Regions from separate parts of the Microbispora hainanensis genome, predicted to be linked through region 1. Evidence: riboswitches for the same ligand, from Rfam matches in the RefSeq annotation. Region 1 holds a riboswitch; the other holds the start of a gene.
The links. Region 1 has a riboswitch for S-adenosylmethionine ahead of thrC (threonine synthase). Riboswitches for the same ligand answer to the same signal wherever they lie in the genome.
Positions count from the first base shown of each region.

Region 2: linked by a shared signal. The riboswitch ahead of OHB01_RS08230 (aminotransferase class V-fold PLP-dependent enzyme) and the one ahead of thrC (threonine synthase) in region 1 are both predicted to bind S-adenosylmethionine.

Region 1 is NZ_CP108086.1:1,439,368-1,443,573, reverse strand. It holds gene OHB01_RS06565 (alpha,alpha-trehalose-phosphate synthase (UDP-forming)) at 1-776, opposite strand, end outside; gene OHB01_RS06560 (RNA polymerase sigma factor) at 880-1,431, shown strand; SAM riboswitch class I at 1,692-1,831, shown strand; gene thrC (threonine synthase) at 1,846-3,120, shown strand; gene OHB01_RS06550 (MoaD/ThiS family protein) at 3,166-3,441, shown strand; gene OHB01_RS06545 (cold-shock protein) at 3,698-3,898, shown strand.
Region 2 is NZ_CP108086.1:1,811,566-1,815,771, forward strand. It holds gene OHB01_RS08215 (SAM-dependent methyltransferase) at 1-8, shown strand, start outside; gene OHB01_RS08220 (cytochrome P450) at 1-1,165, opposite strand, end outside; gene OHB01_RS08225 (pentapeptide repeat-containing protein) at 1,242-1,919, shown strand; SAM riboswitch class IV at 1,980-2,095, shown strand; gene OHB01_RS08230 (aminotransferase class V-fold PLP-dependent enzyme) at 2,184-3,431, shown strand; gene OHB01_RS08235 (NADH-quinone oxidoreductase subunit D) at 3,495-4,206, shown strand, end outside.

The DNA.
Region 1 (4,206 bases):
GCCAGCAGCGCCTCGCCGTTCACGCCGAGCGGGTGCACGCCGATCCTGGTGGTCCGCCCCTCGTACGTGACCGTCCGGGCGGCGTGGTCGACGTCGGCGCCGAGCAGGGCTTCGCAGCAGTCCATGAAGGCGCGGGCCCAGCGCGCGGTGAGGAATCCGGCGTGGTCGGCGCCGAGGATGCCGGTCAGCACCTCCGCCACGACGTCCTCGGGCAGCAGTGCGAAGTATTCCGGCGGCGCCCAGGGCGTGTGCGAGAAGTGGGCGATGCGCAGGTCGGGCCGCTCGACCCGGAGCATCGCCGGGGTCAGCGTCAGGTGGTAGTCCTGCACCATGACGCGCGCCCGGTGGGCCGCCTCCTCGGCCAGGGCCAGGGCGAACGCGCCGTTGTACGTGCGGTACGACTCCCACTCGCGGCGGAACCGCGTGCCGAACTCGGGGGAGAAGGGCGTGTTGTAAAGCAGGTGGTTGACGAACCACAGGGTCGAGTTGGCCACGGCGTTGTAGGCCCGGTGGAAGACGGCGGGCGGAATGTCCAGCATGCGGATCGGGCCCGTGTCGAAGGCCCGGTCGAGCCGCCCGCCGTGCGTCCGGCGCACCGCCCCCCGGTCGCCGTCCGACAGCGCCGCGCAGACCCACAGGACGTCGGTGTCCTTGACCACCTCGGACAGGCCGGAGACGAGCCCGCCGCCGCCCCTGCGCATGGTCAGGCCGCCGTCTTCAGACAGCGTGAAGGACACCGGGCCCCGGTTGGACGCGATCAGAACGGTGCTGCTCATCTTCGGGTTCCCTCGATCAGAGCGGGCGCGCATGCCGGAAGATTAATAAAAGCCGACCTCCGTCAATAGGATGTCAACCGATCGCGGGAGGGCTGGATACGGCATGGCACTGGACGACACCACCGAGGACCTGGCCCGATCTGCTGCCCGGGGGGACCATCGCGCGCTCGGCGAACTGCTGCGGCGCATCGAGCCCGACGTGCTGCGGCACTGCGAGAGGCTTCTACCGTATCGGCAGGACGCCGAGGAGGCGGCGCAGGACACGCTGCTCGCCGTGGCGCGCAACATCGCGAGGTTCGAGGGGCGGGCAAGGTTCAGCACCTGGCTGCACATCGTGACCGTCAACTGCGCCAGGACCACCTATCGCTCGCTCAAGCGGCGTTCGTCCGAACAGGTGGAGGAGCTGCCCGAGCAGCGGCCCGATCCCCGGCGGGTGAGCGTCATCGCCGGCTCGCGGCTCGACCTGCTCGACGCGATGGAGGCGCTGGAGGCCGAGCGGCCCGACCTCGCCCAGGCGCTCGTGCTGCGCGACATCTGCCAGCTCGACTACGCGGAGGTCGCCGACCAGCTCAAAATCCCCCTCGGGACGGTCAAGTCCCGCATCCACCAAGCGCGCAAGTACGTGCAGAGCGCCCTCGGCGAGGCGTACGGCTGATACAAAACGTCTCGCCATATGAGACGTCAGAACGGACACCGGGGACGCCGGGGTACAGTGCTAGTGCCGCGACTGACAAGATTTGCCCGCACGGGGCGATGGCCAGACTGGTGCATCGCAAGGCGGAGGAGGAGCTCGTAGCCGGAGGCCACGGGCGACGACGACAACGCCGCGAGGTGCCGCTCTGGGTGACGCGACGGGGCAAAGATTGGCAGGAGGGGCACTTAAGGACCTTCTCTGGAAGGTCCTACAACTGAACATGCTCATCCAGAGGGGTGGAGGGACCGGCCCTGCGAAGCCCCGGCAACCTCCCCGGTGTCGAACTCGTGCCCACGAGGCCCGGCCGGGACAGGTGCCAATTCCGGCTCGTGGCCAAGGTGGTCGCGAGCGAAGATGAGGGAAAGGCCTCGCTTCATGGCGCACACCAGCACTGCCGCTAGCACTCCCGCGAACACCGTCGAGTTCGGCCCCGCCACCGGACTTTCGTGTCGTGAATGTGGCGCTCTTTACGAACTCGGCCCGATTTTCGCCTGTACGGAGTGTTTCGGCCCCCTTGAGGTGGCGTACGATTTCGGCGAGATCCGTCGGGAGGACATCGAGTCCGGCCCGGCGAACATCTGGCGTTACCGCTCCCTGCTCCCCGTTCCCGCCGGCGTGACGGCCAAGCCCAACCTCCAGCCAGGCTGGACCAAGCTCGTGAAGGCCGACAGGCTGGCGGCCGAGCTGGGCCTGCGGTCGCTGCACGTCAAGGACGACTCCGGCAACCCGACCCACTCCTTCAAGGACCGGGTCGTCGCGATCGCGCTGGAGGCCGCGCGCAACTTCGGCTTCCACACCCTGTCGTGCTCCTCCACCGGCAACCTCGCCGGCGCGGTGGGCGCGGCGGCCGCCCGGGCCGGGCTGGACTCCTGCGTGTTCATCCCCGCCGACCTGGAGCCGGCCAAGGTGACCATGGCCGCGGTGTACGGCGGCCGCCTCGTCGCCATCGACGGCACCTACGACGAGGTCAACCGCTTCTGCTCCGAGCTCATCGGCGACGAGCTGGGTGAGAAGTGGGGCTTCGTCAACGTCAATCTCCGGCCCTACTATGCCGAGGGCTCCAAGACGCTGGCGTACGAGATCGCCGAGCAGCTCGGCTGGCGGCTGCCCGACCAGATCGTCATCCCGGTGGCCTCCGGCTCGCAGCTCACGAAGATCGACAAGGGCTTCCGTGAGCTGATCAAGCTGGGGCTGGTCGAGGAGCGGCCCTACCGGATCTTCGGTGCGCAGGCCGAGGGCTGCTCGCCGGTCTCCCGGGCGTTCAAGGCCCGGCAGGACGTGGTGCAGCCGGTGCGGCCCGACACCATCGCCAAGTCCCTGGCAATCGGCAACCCGGCGGACGGGCCGTACGTGCTCGACATCGCGCGCCGGACGGGCGGCGCGGTGGAGGACGTGACCGACGAGGAGATCGTCGACGCGATCCGCCTGCTGGCCAGGACCGAGGGCGTCTTCGCCGAGACCGCGGGCGGCGTCACGGTCGGCGTGCTGCGCAAGCTGGTCCGCGAGGGCCGCCTCGACCCGGACGCCGAGACCGTGGTGCTGAACACCGGCGACGGGCTCAAGACGCTCGACGCGGTGGCCGAGCACGCCCGTCCCACCGCCGTCATCCGTCCCTCTCTCGACGCGTTCCGTGCGGCATTCGCCAACTGAAAGCGTTTCAAAAGGCCCATCGGCAGTAACGAAAGCGAGCGAACAATGAGCGTTTCCGTGCGGATTCCGACGATTCTCCGGACGTACACCAACGGGGCCGCGGAGGTGAGCGGCGAGGGAGGAACGCTTCGCGAGGTCCTGCAGAAGCTCGACGCGGACTACCCGGGCATCGGCGGGCGCATCCTGGACGAGACCGGTAAGATCCGGCGTTTTGTCAACGTCTACGTCGGAGAAGAGGACGTCCGATTCGCCGAGGGTCTGGACACCGCCACGCCGGACGGAGTGCAGATTTCGGTCATCCCCGCCGTCGCCGGAGGCTGAGCCGCCGCACCGGGGCCGAGCACCTGACATGCGCTTCTGTGGGTGGAGAAGTCATACGGTGCCATGGCAAATGGTGCAGCTCTCAACTATTAAACAGTAAAGTGAATATTCTTCGGTCCCGCTTTGAGCGAACGCCAAGTAGTAGTTTGCGGATTGACTCTGTTGTCCTACGGCTTGACACGGGTATGGTCGATGTCGATCGACAAAACCGGGGGCTTCTTGGGTGTGGTCCCCAGCCCAGCAAGAGGAGTCGGAAGTGGCGCAGGGCACCGTCAAATGGTTTAACGCGGACAAGGGCTACGGCTTCATCGCGGTAGACGGTGGTAAGGACGTGTTCGTCCATTACTCGGCAATCCTGATGGACGGCTACAAGGCCCTCGAGCAGGGTCAGCGGGTTGAGTTCGACATCACGCAGGGTCAGAAGGGCCCGCAGGCGGAAGCCGTACGCGCCGTCTGATCCCGTCATCGACCTACGGAAGGCCCGGTGCGCGACCCCGCGCACCGGGCCTTCCGCCTGCTGTACGCCTTCTTTGCCTTACTCGGCCCCGCGGTTCAGGCCGGTGAGTGTGGTGCTCCGGAGGGAGCCTGGCCCCTTGGTCTCGGCCGGCTCGGCTGGTGAGTCTCGGCAGGTGGCGCGGCGCACCGAAGGGATGCTCCGGACATACCGTACAAGCTGGTCAGCATGGCTTCCGCTTGCACTCTCAGGGGTAGAGTGCTAAATACTTGTTTGGCACTCTGAGGTCGAGAGTGACAACAATCGGGATC
Region 2 (4,206 bases), 370 kb from region 1:
TGATGTAGCTGGGCTTCCAGGCGGGCTCCTCGGCGAGCTCCAGCTTGGGCGCGAGCCGCAGCAGGGCGCCGAACGACTCGGCCATCTCGACCCGCGCGAGCGGCGCGCCGAGGCAGAAGTGGATGCCGGCGCCGAACGAGATGTGCGGGTTGTCGGTGCGGCCGATGTCGAGACGGTCGGGGTCGGCGAAGACCTCGGGGTCGCGGTTGGCCGAGCCGAACAGCAGCGCGATCTCCACTCCCCGGGGGATCGTCACCCCGCCGACCTCGATGTCCTCCAGCACCCACCGCTCGAACATCTGCGCCGGGGTGTCGTAGCGCAGCAGTTCCTCGACCGCCGTCGGCATCAGGCCGGGGTCGGCGCGCAGCCGCTCCAGCTCGCCCGGGTTGCGGAACAGCGCCCACCACCCGCTGCCGGTGGCGTTGACCGTGGCCTCGTGACCGGCGTTGAGCAGCAGCACGCAGGTGCCGATCAGCTCGTCCTCGGTCAGCCGGTCTCCGTCGTCCACCACCTGGGCCAGCGCCGAGATCATGTCGTCGCCCGGCCGCTCCCTGCGCGCCCTGGCCAGCCCGCGCAGGTAGTCGGCGAACTCCGTGGCCGCGCGTACGGCCGTGTGCTGGGCCTCCAGCGAGGGGTTCAGCTCGTACATGCCGCAGATGTCGGCCGACCAGGGACGCAGCAGGTGCCGGTCCGACTCGGGCACGCCCAGCATCTCGGCGATCACGGTGACCGGCAGCGGCTCGGCCACCTCGGCCAGCAGGTCGCCGCCGCCGCGTTCGACCAGTGCCTCGGTCAGCTCGGTCGCGATCTTCCGTACGCGGGGGCGCAGCGACTCGACCATGCGGGGCGTGAACGCCTTGGACACCAGGCGGCGCAGCCGCGTGTGGACCGGCGGCTCGACGTCGAGCATCCCGGCCCGGATCACCCGCCAGAACGGTTCCTGGAACTCCGGCTCGGGCTCGCGGCCGAACGCCTCATGCGTCGCCACGTGCAGGTAGGACCGGCCGAGGCGCCGGTCGCGCAGCAGCGCGTTCACATCCGCGTGGCGGGCGATCAGCCACTGCCCTGTCGGCTCGAAGAAGCTGACCGGCTCGTTGTCGCGCAGGTCGCGGTAGGCGTCATAGGGGTGCGCGATGAACTCGGCGTTCCAAGGATCAAACTTCACAATGGACAACAATACGGATGAAAGGCCTCGCTCGGGAGTGCGGGCGTACGGGTCCCTCATGGCGTACGTTGGGGCGATGCCCAAGCGCCGCGCACCGCATCGCAGGGAACCCCGCGAACTCGGCGACCTGCCGTACGCCGGTCACCTGGAGCCGTTCGACGGCCGGCTCGATCACGGCGGCGACTACGACACGGTCCTGTTCGACGGGCAGGAGTTCGAGGACGCCGACGCCGGAGGCGCCCGGTTCATCGAGTCGGCGTTCACCTCGGTGACGTTCATCGGCGGCCGATACCGGCGCGCCCGGTTCTCCGACGTGTGGCTGAACGGCGTGCGCTGGGTGGGCGGCGACCTCACCGAGTCGGTCTGGGCGGACGCGGAGATCGTCATGAGCGCCCCGGCCGGCACGGCGCTGCCCGGCGCCGAGCTGCACCAGGTGTTCTTCCACCGCTGCAAGCTCGACTCGGTCAACTTCCGCGCGGCCGACCTGCGGGAGGTCTCGTTCGTCGAGTGCACGCTGCGCGACGTGGACTTCGCGGGCGCCACGCTGACCGGCGTCGCCTTCCCCGGCTCCACGCTCGAACGGGTGCGGTTCGACAAGGCCCGCATGTCCCGGGTCGACCTGCGCGGGGCGGTGTCGCTGGGGATCTCCGACGGCTACGACGCGCTGCGCGGCGCGACCATCAGCGGCGTCCAGTTGATGCAGCTCGCGCCGATGTTCGCCCACGTCCTGGGGGTCACGGTCGGCGACGACTGACTCCGCCCGGGTCATCCGCACTTGCGCCCGGAGGGAGGTGCCGGGTTATAGTGCCGTCCAGGTCATGAGTGCCAGCGTCAAGCCCCGGCTTGCTGGCCGGCAACCCTCGCGCTCGCGGCGGGGTGCCCCGGGTGAGGACCGGGCTCGGCACGAGGTGTGCCGGGCAAGCGCGGGCTCCGCCTTCCGACGCCATGGCCGGGGTCCCCGACCCGAGGAGGCTTGGCGTTGTCCGCACTCACGTTCGTCCAGCAGGCCGTCACCCGCATCTCCGACGAGCCCGAGCTCGCCCCCGTCCTCCTGCCGGCCGTCGTCGGCGCCGATCTGGAGGTGCCCGTCAAGGGTGGCAGGCTCGTGCCGTACGCGAACCTCGATTACGCGGCGAGCGCGCCCTGTCTCGAGCCGGTGAACGCCGCCGTCGCGGCGGCGCTGCCGGCCTACTCCAGCGTCCACCGGGGTGCGGGCTACGCCTCGCAGCTCACGACCGCCAGATATGAGCAGGCCAGGCACACCGTGCGGGCCTTCGTCGGCGCCCGCCCCGGCGACGCCCTGATTTTCGTGCGCAACACGACCGACGCCATGAACCTGCTGGCCCGCAGCCTCCCGCAGGGCACAACCGTCGTCGTGTTCGAGACCGAGCACCACGCGTCGCTGCTGCCCTGGCCCGACGCCGTACGGCTCGCGCCGCCCGCCTTCCCCGGCGAGGCGCTCCGGGCGGCCGACGAGGCGCTGGCCGCGATCGAGGGCCCGGCCCTGCTCGTCGTGACCGCCGCCTCCAACGTCACCGGCGAGCTGTGGCCGATCGCCGGGCTGGCCCACATCGCCCACCGGCACGGCGCGCGGATCGCTGTGGACGCCGCCCAGTTCGTCCCCCACCGCGGGCTCAACCTCGCCGCGCTCGACCTCGACTACGTGGCCTTCTCCGGGCACAAGCTCTACGCCCCGTTCGGCGCCGGGGTGCTCGTGGGGCGCCCCGACTGGCTCGCCGACGCCGACCCGTACCTGCGCGGCGGCGGAGCCGTACGGTCGGTGGGCGAGACCACCGAGTGGAGCGACGACCCCGAGACGCGGCACGAGGCGGGCACCCCCAACGTGCTCGGCGCGATCGCGCTCGCCGCCGCCTGCGACGCGCTGACCGCGACCGGCTGGGCCGCGCTGGTGCGCGAGGAGGAGCGGCTGCTCGCCCGCCTGCGCGCCGGGCTCGCCACGATCCCCGGCGTCCGCGAGCTGTCGCTGTGGGGTCAGGATCACCCGCGCGTCGGCATCGTGTCGTTCGTCGTCGAGGGCCGTACGGCCCGGGAGGTCGCCGAGGCGCTGTCCGGCGACTGGGGCATCGGCGTCAGGGACGGCAAGTTCTGCGCCCACCCGTTCGTCCGCCACCTCCTCGGCGGCGGGCAGGACGGCGGCTGCGCCGACGGCACGGTCAGCGCCGTACGCGCCTCGATCGGCATCGGCACCACCACCGAACACGTCGACCGCCTCATCGAAGCCCTACGCGAGATCGCCGCCGCCTGACGGGGGTTACCGAGCCGGCGGAGGCTTTCGCTCGTGCGGGGCGAGCGTGAAAGCATGGACGGTATGACGACCGAGCAGGAGGGCGTGCGCCGGGAACAGATCGTGGGGATCGGCGCGGGCGCCGACGCCGTGCAGGCGAGGGAGCTGGCCACCGAGGACATGATCCTCAACATCGGCCCGCAGCACCCGTCCACCCACGGCGTGCTGCGGCTGCGGCTCGTGCTCGACGGCGAGCGCATCACGGCCGCCGAGCCGATCGTCGGCTACATGCACCGCGGCGCGGAGAAGCTGTTCGAGGTGCGCGACTACCGGCAGATCATCGTGCTGGCCAACCGGCACGACTGGCTGTCGGCGTTCGCCAACGAGCTGGGCGTCGTGCTCGCGGTCGAGCGCATGCTGGGCATGCAGCCCCCGCCCAGGGCGGTGTGGGCCAGGACGCTGCTGGCCGAGCTCAACCGCGTGCTCAGCCACCTGATGTTCCTCGGCAGCTATCCCCTGGAGCTCGGCGCGATAACGCCGGTCTTCTACGCCTTCCGCGAGCGGGAGACCCTGCAGCACGTCATGGAGGAGATCTCCGGCGGCCGCATGCACTACATGTTCAACCGGGTGGGCGGGCTGAAGGAGGAGCTGCCCCTGGGCTGGCTCGACCGCGTCACCGCCGCCGTCGCGGCCGTGCGGCGGCGGCTGCCCGACATCGAGGAACTGATCGCCGGCAACGAGATCTTCCTGGCCCGCACCCGCGGCGTCGGCGTGCTCGACCGCGAGACGATCATGC